2 regions of the Roseiflexus sp. RS-1 genome follow, and region 1 is predicted to be linked to the other one. Evidence: riboswitches for the same ligand, from Rfam matches in the RefSeq annotation. Region 1 holds a riboswitch; the other holds the start of a gene.

What was found. Region 1 has a riboswitch for cobalamin ahead of ROSERS_RS15865 (hypothetical protein). Riboswitches for the same ligand answer to the same signal wherever they lie in the genome.
Region 2: linked by a shared signal. The riboswitch ahead of cobO (cob(I)yrinic acid a,c-diamide adenosyltransferase) and the one ahead of ROSERS_RS15865 (hypothetical protein) in region 1 are both predicted to bind cobalamin.

Annotation. Positions count from the first base shown of each region.
Region 1 is NC_009523.1:3,876,481-3,887,769, forward strand. It holds gene ROSERS_RS15855 (Asp-tRNA(Asn)/Glu-tRNA(Gln) amidotransferase GatCAB subunit A) at 1-1,245, shown strand, start outside; gene ROSERS_RS15860 (DUF72 domain-containing protein) at 1,249-2,130, shown strand; cobalamin riboswitch at 2,181-2,324, shown strand; gene ROSERS_RS15865 (hypothetical protein) at 2,496-2,723, shown strand; gene ROSERS_RS15870 (ABC transporter substrate-binding protein) at 2,809-4,113, shown strand; gene ROSERS_RS15875 ((2Fe-2S) ferredoxin domain-containing protein) at 4,137-4,466, shown strand; gene ROSERS_RS15880 (iron ABC transporter permease) at 4,481-5,596, shown strand; gene ROSERS_RS15885 (ABC transporter ATP-binding protein) at 5,593-6,615, shown strand; gene ROSERS_RS15890 (DUF7676 family protein) at 6,701-7,276, shown strand; gene ROSERS_RS15895 (helical backbone metal receptor) at 7,296-8,123, opposite strand; gene ROSERS_RS15900 (acyl-CoA thioesterase) at 8,129-8,524, opposite strand; gene ROSERS_RS15905 (cobalamin-binding protein) at 8,521-9,414, opposite strand; gene ROSERS_RS15910 (DnaJ C-terminal domain-containing protein) at 9,518-10,456, shown strand; gene ROSERS_RS15915 (chaperone modulator CbpM) at 10,615-10,941, shown strand; gene ROSERS_RS15920 (rhomboid family intramembrane serine protease) at 10,983-11,289, shown strand, end outside.
Region 2 is NC_009523.1:688,111-699,399, forward strand. It holds gene ROSERS_RS02845 (FeoA family protein) at 1-211, shown strand, start outside; gene ROSERS_RS02850 (FeoB small GTPase domain-containing protein) at 208-738, shown strand; gene feoB (ferrous iron transport protein B) at 735-2,471, shown strand; gene ROSERS_RS02860 (FeoC-like transcriptional regulator) at 2,625-2,879, shown strand; cobalamin riboswitch at 3,115-3,259, shown strand; gene cobO (cob(I)yrinic acid a,c-diamide adenosyltransferase) at 3,477-4,157, shown strand; gene cobN (cobaltochelatase subunit CobN) at 4,252-8,613, shown strand; gene cobT (nicotinate-nucleotide--dimethylbenzimidazole phosphoribosyltransferase) at 8,840-9,901, shown strand; gene ROSERS_RS02880 (energy-coupling factor ABC transporter permease) at 10,042-10,791, shown strand; gene ROSERS_RS02885 (energy-coupling factor ABC transporter substrate-binding protein) at 10,788-11,084, shown strand; gene cbiQ (cobalt ECF transporter T component CbiQ) at 11,100-11,289, shown strand, end outside.

The DNA.
Region 1 (11,289 bases):
GACCACGCGCTCACACAGGCGCGCGCTGCCGATGCTGAGCTGACTCGCGGCATCCGGCGCGGTCCGTTACACGGCATCCCGCTTGCGCTGAAAGACCTGTACGATACTGCTGGCATTCGCACCACCGCTGGCTCGACATTCTTCGCCGACCGCGTCCCCGACACCGATGCCCGCGCTGTGACGCTGCTCTACCAGGCAGGCGCAGTGCTCCTCGGTAAACTGAATATGCACGAGTGGGCGCTGGGAGTGACCAACATCAATCCGCACTACGGTCCTTCGCGCAACCCCTGGGATCCATCACGAATCACCGGCGGTTCGTCCGGCGGCGCCGCTGCCGCACTGGCAGCCGGTCTCTGCATGGGCGCGTTGGGCAGCGATACCGGCGGCAGCATCCGTATTCCGGCGTCCCTCTGCGGTATCGTTGGTCTCAAGCCAACCTTTGGGCGGGTAAGCCTGCAAGGGGTTATTCCGCTGAGCTGGAACCTCGACCACGCCGGACCGATGGCGCGCACCGTGACCGACGCCGCATTGCTGCTCCAGGCAATTGCCGGATATGATCCGGACGATCCGGTGAGCGTTGCGCTGCCGGTCGATAATCTGCTCGCAACGCTCGATGCAGGCGTGACCGGATGGCGTATCGCCCTGGCAACCGATGCACACTTCGGTGAAGCCGATCCGGAGGTGATCTCCGCCGTCCGTCGCGCGGCAACCGTTTTCGAGGAACTGGGCGCCCGCGTGGAAGCGGTTGATCTCAGCCAGGGGCGTGAAGCAGCGCAAATGAACGCGCTGATGACAACCAGCGATGCAGCCGCATTCCACCGCGACCGTCTGCGCGATCACCCGCACCGGTTCGGCGCCGATGTACTGGCGCGTATGGAACGTGGCGCACAGTTCACGTCGACCGAGTATATCCTGGCGCGTCGCTTTCAGAGCGAATGGCGCCGACGCCTGGAACGCCTCTTCGATCAGTTCGATCTGTTGTTGACGCCTGCCACACCGATCACTGCGCCGGTCATCGAAGGGCTGGATTCAATCGAAGCGGCGCGTCAGTTGACCCGCTGCACCGCGCCGTTCAATCTCGCCGGTCTCCCTGCGCTCTCGCTGCCGTGCGGTCTGAGCGCCGCAGGATTGCCGATCGGGTTGCAGATCGTTGCCGCGCCCTGGAACGAAGCGCGGGTGCTGCGCGCAGGCAGGGCTTTCGAGAACGCAACGCAATGGCATCGCCAGACTCCGCCGGGATGGTGAGGTATGACGTCCACCAGCGACCAACCACGGTTCTATCTCGGCTGCGCAGTCTGGGCGCACCCATCCTGGAGCGGTGTTCTCTTCCCCCGCAATGCGCGCAGCGCCGACTATCTGCGCCTCTACAGCCGACGCCTGACAACCGTTGAAGGCAATACCACCTTTTACGCCACGCCGTCTGCCGAAACGGTACGGCGATGGGCGGACGAAACACCGCCATCGTTCCGGTTCTGCTTCAAACTCCCGCGCGATGTCAGTCACCAGGGACCGCTGATGGCACGGATGCGCGAGACGGAGACGTTTGTCCAACGCATGGCGCCGCTCGGCGAGCGACTGGGACCGTTCTTCCTGCAACTTCCGCCAGGCTATACACCGCGCCAGATCGACGATCTCGCCGCATGGTTGCAGGCATGGTCTCCCGCGATCCCGCTGGCTGTCGAAGTGCGCCACAGCGACTGGTATACCCCACAGGAAGAAGCGGCGCTCATGGCGTTGCTGGAACGTCACGGCGTCGGGAGAGTGTTGATGGATGTGCGCCCGCTCGACCTGGGACCGTTGCCCGGCGCGGATGACGATCTGCGCCGCGCGCGTGACAACAAGCCGGATGTGCCGCTTCACCCGCTCCGAAGCGCATCGTTCACACTGATACGCTACATCGGCCATCCCGATGTGGCACGGAACGATCCGCTGCTCGACGAATGGGCAGCGCGATTGCGCACGTGGATCGCGGAAGGCACGACCGTTTTTTTCTTTATGCACTGTCCTGTAGAACGCGAGTCGCCACTCCTCTGTCGCGCGCTGCAACGCCGTCTTGAAGGCGCACCCGGCGTACCGCCGCTGCCGTGGGATAGCGCAACCGATGACGGCGAGCAACTGTCCCTGTTTTGAACCCTCACTTGCACACCTGATGAAGATGTGCTATTATCTCAACACCTTTCTCAAGTGAATACCATCGCGGTGACCCGCAGGCCCGGATGCCAGGGCGTAAAGGTGGAAGCTGGTGTAAGTCCAGCGCTGTGCCGCAACTGTAACCGGTGACAATCACCGGAAGCCAGGACGCCTGCCGCGATGTTGAATGTGTTCGACCCTTCTCGAGCCAGGGAGGAGAACATGCCTGACGCCCCTTTCTCTGCACAGTGGGCAGGTCATGTCGCCCCGGTTCTCGGAAGAGACCGGGGCGGTTCGTTGACGGGCAGTGGAACGATGCCGGTGCGGAGCGCCGTCTGCGTCGCGCAAGCGGAGGTTTCACGCCTGTGAGTGAGAACGACGACGATGACCTGCACCGCGAACTCGCACACTGCCAGGAACGTCTGCTGCGCATCGAACAAGACCTGGCGCTGCTCGGATGGCTGCCCACATCGTATGCCTGGACGCTGATAGAACAGTTGCACCACGAGCATGCCAGATGTGCATGGCTCTGGCGACTGATCGGCGTATCAGATCGCAACGCCTCACGAGATGAGCGCCGGAGTCGCAGATGAGCGCGTTTCCGGACGTTGCCCGTGTGTTCTGTACCCATTGGCGGACGGTAGAACCGGTTTGCTGAAACCCGTGTGGAGGAAGCACATGCAACGAGTATCCCGCTGGATAACTCTCTTGCTGCTGGCGACGGCGCTGATCGCGTGCAGCGGTCAGCAAACCGCAGCGCCAACACCAACAAATGCACTTCAGGCGCCGACGAGCGCGCCAACCATCGCACCAACCGCTGCACCACCGGCTGAACCCACAGCAGCGCCAACCGTTGCGGCGCCATCAGCGCCAGCTGCAAATCTGACCGAAGGATGCGTCACCGACTACGATCCAGAAATTGACTACTTCCCCGAAAAAGTCACCCTGAGCGATTCGGTTGGCTGGACAATCGAGTACTTCAACAACTACAAAGTCATTACCGTGCTCAACCCCTGGCGCAACGCCGATGTGCAGTTCCGCTACGTCCTGGTGCAATGCGGCACACCCCCGCCGACGGAGACGGGTGATGCGCTGGTGATCGAAGTTCCGGTGAACAGCATCATCACCATGTCCACCACGCATTTGCCGCATCTCAGCGAACTGGGCGTGCTCGATACACTGGTCGGCGTTGATAGTTTCCTGTACATCAACAACCCCGATGTGCGCAAGAAGATCGAAGCCGGCGAACTCGTCGAGATCGGCGGCGGCGGGCAGGTCAACGTCGAACAGGCGCTTGACCTGCAGCCAGACCTGATCATGACCTATGGCGTCGGCAATCCGGAATACGATGCTCACCCCAAATTGCTCGAAGCCAACCTGAAGGTCGTGCTGAACAGCGAGTACATGGAAACGTCGCCCCTGGGACGCGCCGAGTGGATCAAGTTCACGGCGGCATTCTTCAACCGGGAAGCAAAGGCGACTGAGGTCTACAACACGATTGTGAGCCGCTACAAGGAGATAGCCGCGAAAGCGCGCAACGTTGCAACCAGACCGACGGTGTTCGGCGATGCGCCGTTCCAGGGGACGTGGTATATGCCGGGGGGCAGAAGCTACGTCGCCCAACTGCTGGCTGACGCCGGCGCCGACTACCTCTGGGCGGATGACACCTCAACCGGGAGCCAGCCGCTGAGTTTTGAAGAGGTGTTCGAGCGTGCCCGCAATGCCGATTTCTGGCTGAATCCGGGTTCATGGAAGAGTCTGTCCGAAATCAAGGCGGCAGATGAGCGCCTCACCGGGTTCGCCGCCTTCCAGAACGGCAACGTCTTCAACAACAACAAGCGCCTCAACGAGAACGGCGGCAACGACTACTGGGAAACCGGCGTAACGAACCCGCACCTGGTGCTGGCGGACCTGATCAAGATTTTCCATCCGGAACTGTTGCCAGACCACGAGTTGTATTTCTACCAGCAACTGACACCATAGAGGATCGCATGCAGAAGCCCCATATGAACCGGTATGCGCGCCACATCTTCATCTGCACCGGACGCTTCTGCGATCCGCAGGGGCAGGCTATCCATCTGTATGCGCTTCTGGCACGCCTGCTCGGTCCGCTGGGGCGCTATGAGAATCCGTGTCGGGTCAAACGGGGCACGACACCCTGCCTGGGTGTCTGCTCCGGTGGTCCAATCGCCGTTGTTTACCCCGATGGCATCTGGTACCACCACGTCGATGAAGGGGCGCTTGAACGGATTGTACACGAGCATCTGGAACAGAACAGACCCGTCGAGGAGTATATCTTTCACCGATTGTTTACCGACGAGACGGAGTCGCGCTGAGGCAGACATTGAAGATGGCACAGAAACGCAGCATAACAGACACGTTCCGGGAACCGGTCACGCCGACGCCGATTGCGTCCTGGCCCCGTCTGGGATTGCGTCCGCTGGCGTTGGCGGCGATGTGCGGCGTTATGATCCTGGCGTTCCTGCTCAGCCTGAGTTTCGGGTCGGTGCGCATCCCTCTGGAACAGGTGCTGACGATCCTGCTCGGCGGGCAGGCTGAGCGCGCCAGCTGGACAACCATCATCTACGATTTTCGCCTGCCGAAGGCGTTGACGGCAGCGCTGGCCGGCGCAGCGCTCGGCGTCAGCGGGTTGCAGATGCAGACCCTGTTCCGCAACCCGCTGGCAGATCCATTCGTGCTCGGCGTCAGTTCCGGCGCCAGCCTGGGAGTCGCGCTGGTGGTGTTGAGCGTCGGCGTCGCCAACACCACCCTGCTTGCAGTCACCGGTCTGATCGGCAATCTGAGTCTGGCAGCCGCCGCGAGCATTGGCGCCGGTGCAGTGCTGGCGCTGGTGCTGACGCTGGCGCAGCGGGTGCAGAACAGCGTGACGCTGCTTATTCTGGGATTGATGATCGGCTACATCGCCGGCGCGATTGTCAGCCTGTTGCTCTACTTCAGCATTGCGGAACGCATTCAGGCGTATATCGCGTGGGGTTTCGGCAGTTTTGGCGGGGTCACCTGGAGTCGGATGCACGTGCTTGCGCCCGTCGTGGGCATCGGGCTACTGCTGGCGCTCATCCTCACGAAATCGCTCAATGCGCTCCTGCTTGGCGAAGCATACGCCCGCAGCCTGGGGGTGGACATCCGACGGGCGCGGACCGGCATTGTCGCCAGCAGCGCCCTGCTCGCCGGGGCAGTGACAGCATTCTGCGGACCGATCGCCTTCCTCGGCATCGCCATTCCGCACCTCTGCCGGGCGCTGCTGCGCAGCGCCGATCACCGGCTGCTGATCCCCGCCTGCATTCTGGTCGGTGCGACGACTGCGCTGCTTGCAGACCTGTTCGCGCAGGCGCCGGGGATGAGTGTTGTGCTGCCGCTGAATGCCATCACTGCACTCATCGGCGCGCCGACGGTCATCTGGATCTTGCTGCGACGCGGTGTCGAAAGAGGAACATTTGGCGTATGAGCAGAGCGATTCTTGCAACCGAACACCTGAGCATTGGCTATGCCCCTCGCCGTGGTCCACGACGGATCGTTGCCAGCAACCTGAACCTGACCCTCCACGCGGGTGAAGTCGTCTGCCTGTTGGGACCCAACGGCGTGGGAAAGTCAACCCTGCTGCGCACGCTGGTGGGGATGCAACCGCCACTGGATGGACGGGTATGGCTCGATGGCGTCGATCTCTCCACGCTGAGCGCTCGTGAGATCGCCCGCCGTGTGAGCGTGGTGCTGACCGAGCGCGTCGAGGTCGGGCAACTGACCGTCTACGCGCTGGTTGCCCTGGGGCGTCACCCGCATACCGACTGGACCGGACGCCTGACGCCGCATGATGAGGCGATCGTGCGGCAGGCGCTCGAGGCAGTCAATGCGGTCAACCTGGCGGGACGACTGGTGCACGAACTGAGCGACGGCGAACGGCAACGGGTGATGGTGGCGCGCGCCCTGGCGCAGGAACCGCTGGTCGTGGTGCTCGATGAGCCGACCGCCTTCCTTGACCTGCCGCGACGAGTCGAGATCATGCGCCTGCTGCGTCGCCTGGCGCACGAAACACAGCGGGCGATGATCCTTTCGACCCACGACCTCGACCTGGCGCTGCGCAGCGCTGATCTCCTCTGGCTCATGGCGCCTGGCGGCGGCGTGCATGCCGGCGCCCCGGAAGACCTGGTGCTCGGCGGAGCATTTGAGGCGACCTTCGCCACCGAAGGGATCAGTTTCGACCGCCATGAGGGGCACTTCCGCATCCATCCGCCAACCCAGCGTCGTATCGCGCTGATGGGCGATGGGGTGGTGCGCGAGTGGACTGCCCGCGCCCTCGAACGTGCTGGCTATGCAGCGGTCACCCCTGATGAGCCAGTCGAATTACGTATCACAGTCACCGGCGACGGGTATCAACCGTGTTGGGAAGTGCGGAGGAACGGCGACGCACCGCAGCACGTTCAGACGCTGCGCGATCTGGTCGCGCTGGTGCGTCGCATTGAGGGGTAGCGCATACTCTCAATGATCGGTCAACGCTGGATTATTCGCGGGACTGCTTCAGGCATTCCCGCAACACGCATGTAAGGAGGGGGGCATGACTGCTGCGCTTGAGCCGCGGATCGTCGAAGAGCCTGGCAACGGAACACTCGAAATCTTTCCGCTGGAACCGAAAGAAGAGACCCTGGTCGCGCTGATGACCGAATTCTTCCGCGATCACTGGGACAAGATCCACTTCGGTCCGCTCATCCAGGGATCGGTGTTCGAGATCAAAGCCACAGCGCCGCCGACAAAGATCGGCATGCTCGATGGCTACCTGACCGTCGACTTTGGCGCGTGGCACTTCCACATCTGCATCGGCGAGCACAAAGGCAGCAAAAACAAGCCGGTCGATCCGGAACTCGCGCGCCACCGTCGCACCGCGCGCGCTGAGTTCTACCGTCGGCTCAACCCCGATGGCACAGTAGGGAGCTGGGGATTCCGCCTCTTCAATGGCAAAGACGAAAACCAGATCTACATCTTCCTGCCCAATCCATTTCTGTCAGACGATATGCGCTTCCTCAAGCAACCCGATTGGTCACGCCTGGCGCTGTGGGATGATCTGCGGCAGCGTTATCTGGGGTTGCCGCCCGATCCCAGAGACCGGAGCGGCAAGACGATGTTCCACGGTTGAGCCGGTCCTGCTGAAGGCGTCAATCCGGCGCATCGCAACCGCGTGTGTCAGGATCGATCAGGGCAGCAATGTCGCGCAACGCTGCAAGGGCGCGCAAACCGGGCCAGGTCAGCGCCATACCGTCGCACAGCAGGACACGCCCATCACGGACTGCCGGAACATCATGATATACCTCAAATGCGTCAAAATCACGCTGGCTGAACGCATACGGTTCATCCGGCAGCAGAATCACCTCCGGCTGCAGGCGCATGAATGTTTCCAGCGGAGCGCGCGGGTATCGCCCCGGCAGGCGACGTCCCAGGTTCTCCGCGCCGCACCGTTCCAGCAGATCGCCCGCATAAGTCTCCGCGCCCACTGCCATCCACGGGTCGCGCCAGATGAAGGTGAGCGTCGGAATCCGTCGCGTCGGGCGCCGATCCGTCGCCTTCAGCGCCTGGCGCAACGCCGCAAGACCTGGCGCTGCCTGATCGCTCGCCCCCAGGACGGCGGCAAGCTGCTCGAACTGCACCGGTACATCGGCAACACTGCGGATCGCGGTGACATACACCGGAATTCCGGCTGCGGTCAATGCCTGCACATCACGTGCACGGTTCTCTTCCTGATCGGCGATCACCAGATCGGGTTGCAGCGCAACGATCCGCGCCCGGTCAGGATTCTTCGTGCCGCGAATGCGTGGCACGCCAGCAAGCGCCGCCGCCGGTTCGATACAGTAGTCGGTCACGGCAACCACGCGCGCACCCAGACCAATCGTGAATAACCACTCGGTCAGGCTTGGCACAAGCGACACAATGCGCTGCGGCGGATGTTTCACGTCGAGACGACGCCCAAGGGCATCATGAACGATCATGAGGGTCACGACATTGTCTCCGTGAGCGGCGGCACAGCGACCGGGCGATTGTTGTCATCGAGCGCGACCAGCACACACGTCGCCTGGCACGCCAGCACCCGTTCTTCATAATCCATCGGTTCCCACCAGACATCCACCGCGATCTGCATCGAACTCCGTCCGGTGCGCACCAGACGAGCGATCACTTCGACAATCGACCCCTCACGGATCGGATGGTGAAAGTTCACTTCACTGATCCGCACCGTCACAACCTTGCGCCGACACCAGCGCGTCGCGCAGATGAACGCTGCCTGATCGATCCAGGCAACCGCCTTGCCGCCGAACAGGGTGCGGTAGTGGTTGGTATCGACCGGAAAAACCGGGAAAACCATGCGCGTTTCGGCACGGTCAGCGGCGCTCATCGCTCATCTCCTTCCTGCACAAAACACGTCGGATGCAGCAGGCGCGCCAGATGTTCGATCCCTTCCACCACACGCGGCGCCGGACGTGAGCAGTAACCATTCGCGTCCAGCGCGTACACCCGACCGGCGCGCGCTGCGGGGATGTCGAACCAGCCCGGCGGACGCGGCAGCGCATCCCACTCCTGTTGCGCGGCTTCGGCGGAGTAACCGCAGGGAATGAGCAGGATGACGTCGGGTTGCGCACCGATCACATCCTCCCAGCGCACCCGAAACGAACGTTCCCCGGCGCGGCCCAGCAGATCGCGCCCTCCCGCCAGATCGATCATCTCCGGCACCCAGTGCCCGCCGACAAACGGCGGGTCGAGCCACTCCAGCGCCACCACACCGGGACGTGGTTGACCGGCGACAGTGCGGCGAACGCGATCCAGTCGCTGACGCAGGCGCTCATTGAGACGCCTGCCGCGCTCCGGCATCCCAACCGCCTCAGCAATCGTCAACACATCGTTGAAGATGCCATCCAGGTTCGGCGGCGCCAGCGAAACGATGCGCGGGTTGCCCGGCAGCCGCGCCGCCAGCGAGCAGACATCGGCAAACGAGACGGCGCACACATCACACAACTCCTGCGTTATCACCAGGTCGGGCTGTAATTCGGCGAGGAGTGATTCGTCGAGCAGGTAGAGACTCTCGCCGCGCGCCAGTCGCGCGCTGACCACCCGATCAATCTCGGCGCTTGTCAACCCGTGCGGAATGGCGGAAGACGTCACCCGTGGCAGATCGGCAACAACATCAGGCGGGTAATCGCATTCGTGTGACACGCCTGCCAGCATATCCGCCAGCCCCAGAGCGCAGACAATTTCCGTTGCGGAAGGAAGAAGCGATACAATGCGCATACCAGTATCCTTTCAATTCACGTGCATCTATTCCTTATCATAATCTATACCCACACAATCGGGTATAATGCTTCCGTATCTCGACCGAAGAGCAGATCATCCTATGGATTTCAAAGATTACTACGCTGTGCTCGGCGTTTCTCCCGATGCCGACGAACAGACCATCAAGAAGGCATACCGTAAACTCGCGCGTCAGTACCATCCCGACGTCAATCCTGGCGACCGGCAGGCGGAAGAGCGTTTCAAAGAGATCAACGAAGCCTACGAAGCGCTCAGCGATCCGGAACGTCGCCGCAAATACGACCAGTTGCGCGAGCAGTACCAGCGCTGGCAGCAGCGTGGCGGCGTCGGCGAGTTCGACTGGGGTCCATGGCAGACCGCCCCCGGTCAGACGGTGTATACCTACACAGTATCGCCGGAGGACCTGGAAGATCTCTTCGGAAGCGAAAGTCCGTTTTCGGACTTTTTCGGCTCGATCTTCGGTCAACCGCGCACGGCGGCGCCGCGAGGTCCGCAACGGGGACGCGACATCGAGTTCCCGGTCGATATTTCGCTCGAAGAGGCGTTTCACGGCACAACGCGCTCGCTCCAGGTCGGGAATCGACGCATCGAGGCGAAAATCCCGGTTGGCGCTCGCACCGGCACCCGGGTGCGCCTTGCAGGTCAGGGACGACCCGGTATTGCTGGCGGACCGCCCGGTGATCTCTATTTGCTGATCAACGTCCTGCCCCATGCGCAGTTTGAGCGCGATGGCGACGATCTGACAACCACCGTGCCGCTGGATTGCTTTACTGCGATTGCTGGCGGCGAGGTGCGCGTTCCGACGATCGATGGATCGGTGATGCTCAAGATACCGCCGCGAACGCAGGCGGATCAGGTGTTCCGCCTGCGCGGAAAGGGGATGCCGCGCCTCGAACGTCCCTCTGAGCGCGGCGACCTGTTCGTGCGGGTAAAACTGGTGCTGCCCGACACACTCAGCGATGCTGATGTCGAGACTATTCGCTCTCTTGTGCGAGAACGGGGTGGCAAAAAAAAAGGGTGACCGACATGCCACGACGATTGACACCACAACAGTCCGTTGCAATAACATGGACGGTGACGCTGACCGCCATCCTGATCGGCGCCGTGCTATTGTGGGCGCTCTTGAGCATCGGGACGCGCTGAGATTGGAGTCGCACGTGTTGTATCAGGAGCAATCATATGCTGATCCGCCGTATCAATCCTGAGACGCTGGCAGCACAGACAGGTCTGCCGGTTGAGGTGATTCAGGAACTGATCGATCTGGGGCTGATCGGGACACTACCGGAACCAACCGAAACCGACCTGCGCGAGTTGCGACGGGTGCGTCGCCTGATCGACACGCTCGGTCTCTCCCACGAGGCTGTCGATGTCATCCTCCAGATGCGCCGTCGCCTGGTCGCTCTGCAAAACGAAGTCGCGCAACTCAGGATGGAACTGTCGGAACGCCATCGTGTCGAGCGCACATCCGTCTGGATCGAAGCAGAGTGGGTCGAGACGCGGGAATGATACATGCGTCTCGACTTATTATTTCTCTCTGAGATACGCCCATGATCCCTCTCTATGACACTATTCATTCGCGCTCGTTTCCGTTTGTCAACTGGATGCTCATCATCGCAAATGTTGCATTCTTCCTGATCGAAGTTGCGCTCGGAACGGACGCCGAATGGCTGGTTGCAACGTTCGGCGTTGTGCCAGCGCGTCTGCTGGCGAATCCAGGACCCGACCAGATTGCGACCCTCTTCTCATCAATGTTTCTCCATGGGGGATGGTCGCATCTGCTGAGCAATATGCTGGCGCTCTTCATCTTTGGCGACAATGTTGAGGATCGGATGGGTGGCGGGCGCTATCTCACAT
Region 2 (11,289 bases), 2.6 Mb from region 1:
CGTGCGCGCGCGACTGGTCGGCATCAACGGCAGCCAGCGCACGGCGCATCGCCTGGCAGAACTTGGCTTCATTCCCGGTGTTGAAGTGTCGGTCGTCGCCGATAGCGGCAGCGCGTTAATGGTTGCCGTCGGCGATACGCGCATGGCGCTTGGGTATCCACTGGCGCAGGCATTGCTCGTCGCCGTCCTGGAGAAGGGGAGTTCTCGATGAAGGACGTGATCGTTGCGCTCGCCGGTAATCCGAATGTCGGCAAGAGCACCATCTTCAATGCGCTGACCGGTTTGCGGCAGCACGTCGGTAACTGGCCCGGCAAGACCGTCGAGCGGAAAGAGGGTCAACTGGCACTCGATGGGCGTGTGGTGACGATAGTTGATCTTCCCGGCGCGTATAGCCTGGCGGCGCGTTCGCTCGAAGAGCAGATCGCACGTGATTTCATCGTGCGCGACTGCCCCGATCTCGTGATCAATGTCGTGGATGCCGCCAATCTGGAGCGCAACCTGTATCTGACGACGCAACTGCTCGAAACCGGTGCGCGTCTTCTGGTCGCCCTGAATATGATCGATGTCGCGGCGGCGCGTGGGATGACACTCAACCCCGATGCCCTTGCCAGGGGATTGGGTGTGCCGGTTGTGTCGCTGGTCGCCAGCAAGAACGAAGGGGTGGCGGCGCTGAAAGCGGCAATGACGACGCTGATTGAAGGGCTGGAGGTTCGTCAGACGGTACGAAAGGTGGCATGATGACAACAGTCGAGATGTTTATCAATCAGGCGCCATTCCGTTATCCGTCGCCAATCGAGACGGAACTGAACCATCTGGCGGAACTGTTCGCGCAAACGCCTGCTCTGGCAGTGTATCCGTCGCGCTGGCTGGCGATCCAGGCGCTTGAAGGAGACGAGTCGCTGCTGAACGACATCCGTGAACTTGGCGGTCCTGCGGTTGCTGCGGCGCTGGATGCGAGCCTGGAACGACTGCACGCGATCTACGGCGATGATCTGGATGTTGCTCTTGTTGACCAGCGGTATCGTTTTGTCCACACAATCGCCACGCAGGCGGTGCGTCGTCCGGTTGAGGCGCCGGTGACTCTCTCCGATCGCATCGACCGTGTGGTGACGCATCGCTGGCTGGGCATCCCGATTTTCCTGGCGGTGATGTGGGTGGTGTTCAAGTTGACCACCGACGTTGCTGCGCCGTTTGTGGACTGGCTCGACGGTGTGTTGAGCGGTCCGGTCAGTCGCTGGACGGTTGCGCTGCTGGCGATGGTCGGCGCCGATGGCGGGTGGGTCGAGTCGCTGCTGGTCGATGGCGTCATCGCTGGCGTCGGTGGGGTGCTGGCATTCGTGCCGGTGCTGCTGTCGCTCTATTTTGCTCTCGCGCTGCTGGAAGACTCCGGGTACATGGCGCGCGCGGCGTTCGTGATGGACCGGTTGATGCGCGCGCTCGGTCTGCATGGCAAGAGTTTTCTGCCGATGATCGTCGGGTTTGGATGCTCGGTGCCGGCAATCTATGCTACCCGGACGCTCGATAGTCGTCGTGACCGGATACTGACCGGTCTGCTGGTTCCGTTTATGAGTTGCAGCGCGCGTCTGCCGGTGTATGTGCTGATTGCGATGGTCTTTTTCCCCGCCTCTGCAGGTCAGGTGATCTTCGGGTTGTATCTCACCGGCATTGTGGTGGCGGTTGGAATGGGCGCGTTGCTGCGGCAGACGCTGTTCCGCCGCGAGCCGCAGGCGCCGTTCGTTCTGGAATTGCCGCCGTACCGGATGCCGACGTTGCGCGGCGTCTGGCGGCAGATGTGGGAGCGCACGTCGTCCTTTGTGCGCAAGGCGGGAACGATTATTCTGGCAACCAGTATCGTCGTCTGGTTGTTGCTCGCCATGCCGATCGGTGAGGGATCGTTCGCCGAAACGCCAGTCGATCAGAGCGCGTTTGCTGCCGTTGCGAACGCAGCAACGCCGGTGTTTGCGCCGCTTGGTTTTGGGCGCTGGGAAACGAGTGGCGCGCTGGTGACCGGTCTGATCGCCAAGGAAGTGGTTGTCGGCACGCTGATGCAGGTCTATGGCGGCGCTGTGGAGGAGGACGGCGCTCCAGGCGACGAACCGGCGACGCTCGCCGATGATCTGAGCGGCATCGTCAATAGTTTCGGTGCAGCTGTCGCCGATGCGCTGCGCGCCCTGCCGGGGATCGTCGGCATCAACCTGGTCGAGGCGGAGGAAGAACCTGTAGCGGAAGGACTGGCAGCCGCCATCCGAACCGGCTTCGCAGCGAGCAGCGGCGGCCACAGCACACTGGCGGCGCTGGCATTCCTGGTCTTCGTGCTGCTCTACACCCCGTGCGTCGCGGCGCTCGCGGCAAACCGGCACGAATTTGGCACACCCTGGATGCTGGTCAGTCTGCTGGGGCAGTTCGCCATCGCGTGGCTCGCGGCGTTCCTTGTGTTCCAGGGCGGGGTGCTGCTGGGGATGCAGGGGTGAGGGGATGAGGCGCGAGGCGCGAGGCGAGAGGGGTTGAAGGTTGAACGTTGCACGTTGAACGGTGGACGACAACGTGTAGGGGCGAGAGGGGATGAGGCGAGGGGGACGAGGCGAGGCGCCCAGGAGCACATTGCAGGTTACAGGTGAACAAGGATGCTCTACCAGATTCTCGAAGCGCTTGAAGCGGCAAACGGTCCAGTGTCGCTCGATGAATTGAGTCGGCAGTTGCAGATCGAACCGGGCGCGCTCGAAGGCATGATCGCATTCTGGGTGCGCAAGGGTCGTCTGAAGGATACTGCGGTCAGCGGATGCGCTGGCAGCAGGCGCGGGTGCACCTGCGGCGCATATCCGAAGGGTTGCGTCTTCAGCACTGCCGGTCCGCGCGTCATTGTGCTGAACGACTCGTGAGCGGCGGGTAACTGTTTACACCTGGGGGAACACACGCGCGAAGCGAGGGCGTACCGCCCTCGTCGCGGCTACGAGGGCAAGATGCCCTCGCTCCCATTTGAAGCCGAATCGCGTTCGTTCGTTGCACAGCCTGGCAGTCGGGTTGTGCTATAATAGCTCCGCACGCGACTCTGGAACACAATACGGTGTCTATCTCGCCGGACATAGTGGCGGAGTCAGTGCATGTGCACCTGTCCAATGCAACGACCGTCGCGGTGACCCGCAGGGCCCGGATGCCAGGGCGTAAAGGTGGAAGCTGGTGCAAGTCCAGCGCTGTGCCGCAACTGTAACCGGTTCGTAGTGCCGGAAGCCAGGATGCCTGCCGCGATGTATGTTGTTCAGCCCTTCTCGAGCCAGGGAGGGTGAACAGAATGCGCGTTCCTTTTGGATCGCATTGTACTCTGTCGCCCCGGTTCTCGAAAGAGGCCGGGGTTTTTGGTTGGATGGCACATGTGCATACTTGCCCTGTGATGGCGTTGCACCAGGAGAACAGCGAGACGCATTCGTGTGTATGCTGAGGGATTCACAAATTCGCGAATTGGTTGAAAGGTTTGCACGATGACTTCTGAAGAACACCTGAGTCAGCAGACCCCAGAAGCTGCAAACGATGCTTCGAACGGTGATGAGCAGACCGACACATCAACCGGCGCGGCGCAGAGTCCCGGCTCAACGCCCGAAGCACAGGAGCGGCGAGAGGCTGCGCGCGCCAATCGTGTGCAGAAGGGGCTGGTCATTGTCAATACCGGGAATGGCAAGGGAAAAACAACCGCAGCGCTGGGCATCCTGCTGCGCGCGTGGGGCCGCGATATGCGCGTGGGAGGAATTCAGTTCTTGAAGCACGAAAACGCGAACTATGGCGAACTGCGCGCACTGAAGCGCATGGGGATCGAACTGACGCCAATGGGAGACGGCTTCACCTGGACGAGCCGTGATCTCGATGAAACCCAGGCAAAGGCGGTCCATGGCTGGGAAACAGCAAAAGCGCGGATCGTCAGCGGTGCGTATGACATTTTCCTGCTGGACGAATTCACGTATGTGCTGAACTACGGTTGGGTTGATACGACCGACGTGATCGACTGGTTGCGTCAGCACAAGCCGCCGATGCTCCACCTGATCATCACCGGGCGGAACGCGCCGCAGGCGCTGATCGATTTTGCCGATCTGGTGACAGAGATGCGCGAGGTGAAGCATCCGTTCCGTGATCAGGGCATCCGGGCGCAAAAGGGCGTGGAGTACTGACACGGGCGTGGCGGCGCTCCGGACAGGTCGCGTCTTTATGGCGGGTGAAGCGTTGCCGACCGGTTGTTGCCTGTGATCTGCTGAAGGAAGGCGCATGGCAGAACGGCTCAAACGCAACATGGTTCAGCGCATCGATGGGCGGATGGTCAATGCCGGCGCGCGCCGCGGCATGCTGATCGTCTGCGCAACCGGGTGCTGCTGTGGTCATACCGAACGCGGCTTCGCCCCCGTTCCAACCTGGCGCTACCACCATGAGTGGGAGCGCCGCAAACTGCGCAATCAGGTGCATTTGAGCCAGGGCGGATGTCTGGGTCCGTGCCCGCTTGCGAATGTCGCGCTCTTGATCCTCGATGGTCGCCCCTACTGGTTTCATTCGCTCAACGATGAGGCGCTCGTTCCCGTGCTCTACGATTACATCGAGGCGCTGCTCGCCGCCGACCATGATCTTGCGCCGCCGCCTGCGCTGGCGCCGCTGATGTTCAACGGTTTCGCCTGGGATGGCGGTGGTTCACTCACGCAACGCCACGAGCCGCTGCCAGCCATGATCGGCGATGGGATTCTGGTGCTCAGCCAGGCGGATACCGACCTCCTGGCGCTCGAACAGGCGCGTGCGCTGCTGCCCGATGGGTTTGCACCGCTGCGGGCGGCGCACGTCGGGCGCCTGGCGGATGACACGGCAGTTGATCGCCTCCTGCGCGAAGCCCTGCCAGGTGTGGCGGTCGTTGTCGCGCGTCTCCATAGCGCCAGCGCATTTGCGTATGGCCTGGAGCGACTCCAGGAGTGGGCTGCGACAACCGGCGGCTTTTTGCTCTGTATTCCCGCCGTCGAAGCGCTCGACCCGGATCTGATGGCGCGTTCGACGGTCGGCGTGCCGCTTGCGTTGCTCGTCAGCGCCTACTTCCAGTACGGCGGACCGGCGAACCTCGCCAGCGGGCTTCAGTGTCTCAGCGATCACCTCCTGCTGAGCGGGTGGGGGTATGAGGCGCCGGTGGAACTGCCGATGCACGGCGTCTACACACCGACCTTATCGTCGTGCTGCGCTGATGCGCCTGATGACAAACGTCCGGTTGCCGGAGTGCTCTTCTACCGGGCGCACCTGTTGAGCGGCAATACCGCATTTATCGACACGCTGATCACAGCGCTCCACAACCAGGGAATGCGCGTTTGCGCCGTATATACCCAATCGCTCAAGGATGCGGCTGGTGGTCGTGGTCCCGAAGCGCTGCGGGCGCTTACCGACGCGGGACCGGTGGACGTCGTGATCAGTACGCTGAGTTTTGCGCTTGGCGAAACCGATCCTCACCCCTTTGCGACCCTCGACGTTCCGGTGATCCAGGCGCTGGTGAGCAGCACATCACGCGACGAGTGGCTGCGCAACGGTCGGGGGCTTGGTCCGCTCGACACGGCGATGAATGTGGCGATCCCGGAGTTCGACGGGCGGATCATCGGTGTGCCGGTCGCATTCAAAGAGCAGCAAGGTGAAGCACCGGCGCGCTCGGTCGCCGACGAAGAGCGGATGGAGCGCCTCGCGGGGCTTGCCCGTCGCCTCGCGCGGCTGCGCCACAAACCGAACGCGGAGAAACGGATCGCCTTCATTTTTACCAACAGCAGCGCCAAAGCGCAGCGCATCGGCAACGCGGTCGGTCTTGACGCACCTGCTTCGCTGATGCGCATCCTCCGGGCAATGCAGGCTGCCGGTTACCGGACAGGCGATCCGCCCGATTCTGGCGACCGGTTGATTGCCGACCTGATTGCGCGCTGTTCCTACGATGAAACCTGGTTGACGACCGAACAACTGATCCGGGCGTACCGTATTCCCGGCGCGCAGTACGCACGCTGGTTCGCCGACCTGCCAGGTGCGCTCCAGGACGCGATGATCCGGCAGTGGGGTCAACCGCCGGGCGCGGCGTATGTCCACAACGGCGATCTGGCGCTTGCCGGGCTGGAGTACGGCAATGTGTTCGTGGCGCTGCAACCGCCGCGCGGTTACGACATGGATCCAAACGCGATCTACCATCGCCCTGATCTGCCGCCGCCGCACAATTACTACGCCCTCTACCGCTGGTTGCGCGATGAGTGGCAGGCGGATGCGATCGTGCATCTCGGCAAGCATGGCACGCTTGAATGGTTGCCGGGCAAAGGTGTGGGACTGAGCGCAACATGCTTCCCCGATCAGTTTCTCGGCGATCTGCCGCTCATCTATCCCTTCATCATCAATGACCCCGGCGAAGGGACGCAGGCGAAGCGCCGGGCGCACGCCGTCATTGTCGATCATCTGACCCCGCCGATGACCAGCGCCGGGGCGTATGGCGATCTGGTGGAACTGGCGCACCTGGTCGATGAATACTACCGCACCGAGCATCTCGATCCGGGGAAACTGCCGCTGCTCCAGCGCCAGATCTGGGAGGTGTTGCAGCGCTCGCACCTGGATGACGACCTGCGCTACATCGCGCAGGCAGACCATGGCGACCACCGGCACGAGTGGGACGGCAGTTTTCTCGAAGACGGCACGCCGACCATGCTGGCGGAGATGGAGGGGCGTGAGGTAGCGCATTTGCTGGAAGATATCGAGGGGTATCTGTGCGAACTCACCGGTGCTCAGATCCGCGATGGGTTGCACATTCTCGGCGAAATGCCAGCCGGTGAGCAGTTGGTGGAACTGATCTATCACCTGCTGCGTTTGCCGAACCTGGATGCCCCCAGTTTGCCGGAGAGCGTCGCCGCAGCGCTGGGCGAAGACTGGAACGCCCTGCGGGAGCGTCCCGGCGCGCGGCGGGAACGGATCGAGGGTGCGTCGGAAGACGGCGCCGGTGCAGTATTCCAGACGAATGCCGACGTGATTGCGCATATCGAGGCGTTGAGCAAAGAGTTGCTGCGACGTCTGGAAGCGCTCGACTGGCATTCTGAAGCGATTGAGCGGGTGATTGCAAATATAGACCGGTATTCGTCCTCATGCCGTGGGGCTGAAACCCCCGGCTATACAATGCAAAGCCCGCCTGCGCGGGCTATCCCCGATTTAGGGACTCACTATTCCGGTCAACCGGGCGCGCGCATCGCTGCGGCGTTGCGGTATGCGTGCGATACACTCGTGCCGAATCTGCGGCGGAGTGCGCATGATGAGATCGCGCACCTGCTCGCCGCTCTGGAGGGGCGTTTTGTGCCGCCGGGACCGGGCGGCGCGCCGACGCGCGGCATGGCGCATGTGCTGCCGACCGGACGCAACTTCTACGGCGTCGATCCGCGTGCGCTTCCCAGCGTCGCCGCGTGGCAGACTGGCGAGGGGTTGGCGCGTGACCTGATCGCCCGCTACCAACGCGAGTATGGGCAGATCCCCGAAAGTGTCGGGTTGAGCATCTGGGGAACGAGCGCCATTCGCACGGCAGGCGATGATCTTGCGCAGGCGCTGGCATTGCTTGGCGTGCGTCCGCGCTGGCAGCGCGAGAATCGGCGCGTGGTCGGGATCGACATCATACCGCTGGAAGAGTTGGGGCGTCCGCGCGTTGATGTGGTCTGCCGCATTTCCGGGTTCTTCCGCGACGCCTTTCCGCACCTGATCGCCCTGATCGATCAGGCGGTACAGGCGGTTATTGCGCTCGACGAGCCGCCGGAGATGAATTTCCCGCGCAAACATGCGCTGGAGACGGCGCAGGCGCTTCAGTCAGCCGGGAAGACGGTCGAGGAGGCGCAACGTGAAGCCGCCTACCGCATTTTCAGCAGCAAGCCGGGCAGTTACGGCGCTGGCATTCTGCCGCTGATCGATGCCCAGAATTGGGAGCGCGACACCGACTTCGCCCGCGTGTATCTTGCGTGGGGCGGGTATGCCTACACCGCCTGCGAGCAGGGAACTCCCGCCGAAACGGCGTTTGCTGCGGCGTTGAGCAAGGTTCAGGTTGCAACAAAAAACCAGGACACGCGCGAGCACGACATATTCGACAGCGATGACTATCTGCAATTTCACGGCGGGATGATCGCAACCATCCGCGCGCTTACGGGGAAGAATCCGGCGCGCTACTTTGGCGACAGCAGCGACCCGGCGCGTCCGCGCACCCGCGATCTGCGCGAGGAGGCGCGTCGCGTCTTCCGCGCGCGGGTGACGAACCCGAAGTGGATTGCCAGCATGCAACGCCACGGCTACAAAGGCGGACTGGAACTCGCCGCCACGGTCGATTATCTCTTCGGCTACGATGCGACTGCGGAGGTGCTCGATGACTGGATGTACGAGCAGGTGACTGAACGCTATCTGCGCGATCCGGGTGTACAACAATGGCTGGAACAGGTCAACCCCTGGGCGTTGCAGGCAATGGCTGAACGTCTGTACGAGGCGATCGGGCGTGGGATGTGGGCGAATCCGTCTCCCGAAGCCTGTGCAACCCTGGAGGCGCTTCTGGAGCAGGGTGATGCGTGGCGGGAGGGGGTTGAACGTGGCAGCGTTGAACGTGGCGGCGTTGAACGTTGAACATTATAGCATTTTCCTCTGTGCACGCTGCGCCTCTGCGGTGATAGAGCCTTTTTTGCAACGGACTCAAGGGTGCAAAAGTTCCAATTGTTGTACAGGAAGGTGCGAAGGTTGGAAGGTGCGAGATTGACCAACGTCGCGCAGGGGCGCGCGGCGGTCGTCGGTTTGAGCGTCTTATGTGTCCCCAATCCATTCATCCGCAACCAAAAGAAAGGAGACCATACCCATGAGTCTGCTGTCCGAAACAATCGCACGGATCGGTCCACTCGATGATGCTGCGGCAGCGGCGGCGCAGGCGCGGCAGGATGTGCTGACCAAGCCGCAGGGTGCGCTGGGGCGCCTGGAGGCGTTGTCGGTCCAGATTGCGGGGATCACCGGCAACCAGCGTCCGCGGTTGACCAACCCGGCAGTCATTGTGATGGCTGCCGATCATGGCGTTGCGCGTCGTGGGGTGAGCGCGTATCCGTCAGAAGTCACGGCGCAGATGGTGTTGAACTTCCTCAACGGCGGCGCGGCGATCAATGTGCTTGCCCGTCACGTCGGCGCGCGTGTGATTGTGGTGGATATGGGAGTCGCGGCCAACCTGCCGTCGCATCCTGAACTGATCAACCGCAAAATGGGCATGGGCACGGCGGATTTCTCGGTCGAACCGGCAATGAGCCGCACACAGGCGCAACAGGCGGTCGAGGCTGGCATCGCATGCGCAAATGACGCCATCGATGCTGGCGTTGATATTCTGGCAACCGGCGATATGGGCATTGGCAACACGACTGCATCGAGCGCGGTCGTTGCCGCAATCACCGGTCGTCCGGTCGCCGATGTCACCGGGCGCGGCGCCGGCGTCGATGATGCCGGTCTTGCGCGCAAGATCGCGGTGATCGAGCAGGCGCTGGCGCTCCACCGCCCCGACCCGAACGATGGACTGGACGTGCTGGCGAAGGTCGGCGGTTTTGAGATCGGCGGGTTGGCGGGGGTCATGCTGGGTGCTGCGGCGCGGCGCGTGCCGGTCGTCATCGATGGGTTCATCTCCGGGGCGGCGGCGCTCATCGCCTGGACGCTGGCGCCAGCGGTGCAACCATACCTGATCGCTGCACACCGTTCGGTCGAACGGGGGCATGAAGCGGTCTTCACCCGTCTCGATCTCGTGCCGCTCTTCGACCTTGGGATGCGTCTCGGCGAAGGGACTGGCGCGGTGCTTGGCATGTCGCTCTGCCAGGCAGCGTGCAAGATTCTCGACGAGATGGCGACATTCGGCGAGGCGGGGGTGTCGGGGAAGGTGGAGAACTGAGAACCAAGAACTGAGAACCAAGAACTGAGAACCGACGCGGGGCATACTTTGTGTCTCGAGGCGAAAGTCTTGAGGGCTTCGTGACTGCAAAACCCTGCCCTTGCCAGGCAAATACAGGTTATTGCAGAGAGGAGTGCTGTATGAAACCACTGCACCGCTGGCTGCCGGTTGTCATCGGCGCTGCGCTGCTCATCATCTTCGAGTCGCGCGCGGCATATGCCATGCACATCATGGAAGGCTTTCTGCCCCCCGTCTGGGCAGGGTTCTGGTTCATCGTCGTTCTCCCATTCTGGGTGCTTGGTCTGCGCCGGATCAACCGCCTGATCGCCGGGAAGCCGGAGACACGCCTGTTGCTCGGATTTGCCGCCGCCTTCGCCTTCGTGTTGAGCGCGCTGAAGATACCAAGCGTCACCGGTTCGAGCAGTCACCCGACCGGCACTGGTCTGGGGACGATCCTGTTCGGTCCGCTGGTGATGAGTGTGCTGGGGAGCATCGTTCTTCTCTTCCAGGCGCTCCTGATCGCTCACGGCGGTCTGACAACGCTGGGCGCGAATGCGTTCAGTATGGCGGTCGTTGGTCCATTCGTGGCGTGGTTGATCTGGAAAGGGTTGAAGGATCGCGCACCAATCTGGCTGACGGTCTTTCTTGCGGCAGCGCTGGCGGATCTCTTCACCTATGTGGTCACGTCGGCGCAACTGGCGCTGGCATACCCCGACGCTGTCGGCGGATTTGCGGCATCGTTCGCCAGGTTCGGCGCGATCTTCGCCGTCACGCAGATTCCACTGGCGATCAGTGAGGGCATCCTGACGGTGCTGATCTTCAACGCATTGCAGGCGAACGCACAGACGGAACTACAATCGCTCGGCGTACTGAAAGGAGCGCAGGCATGAGCAGCAAACCGTTTGGGTGGACGACATCGCTGATCCTGCTGCTGGTCGTCGTTGTGCTGGCGATTGTTCCGTTGTTGATGGTCCGCGACTCGGAGTTCGAGGGTGCGGATGCGATTGCAGAAACGGCGATCACCGAAGTTGCGCCGGATTACGAGCCGTGGTTTGCGCCGATCTTCGAGCCGCCGGGCGGTGAGACGGAGAGCTTGCTTTTTGCGCTTCAGGCGGGGCTTGGCGCCGGATTGATCGGCTACTTTTTCGGTCTCAAACATGGCGAGCGCCGCCGCCGCGATTAGCAGGCGTTGATTGTGATGCGTGTCATTGATCGGTATGCGTTCGGGAATGCATTGCGCGATGTTGATCCGTCGCAGAAAGGCGCGCTGGCGTTGCTGGCGATCATCCTGTGCCTGGCGCTGGATCATCCTGCGGTCGGCATACTCACGTTGATCTGGATGCTGGCGCTCACAACGTGGCGGGCGCGCACGCCGCTGCGCGTGTCTG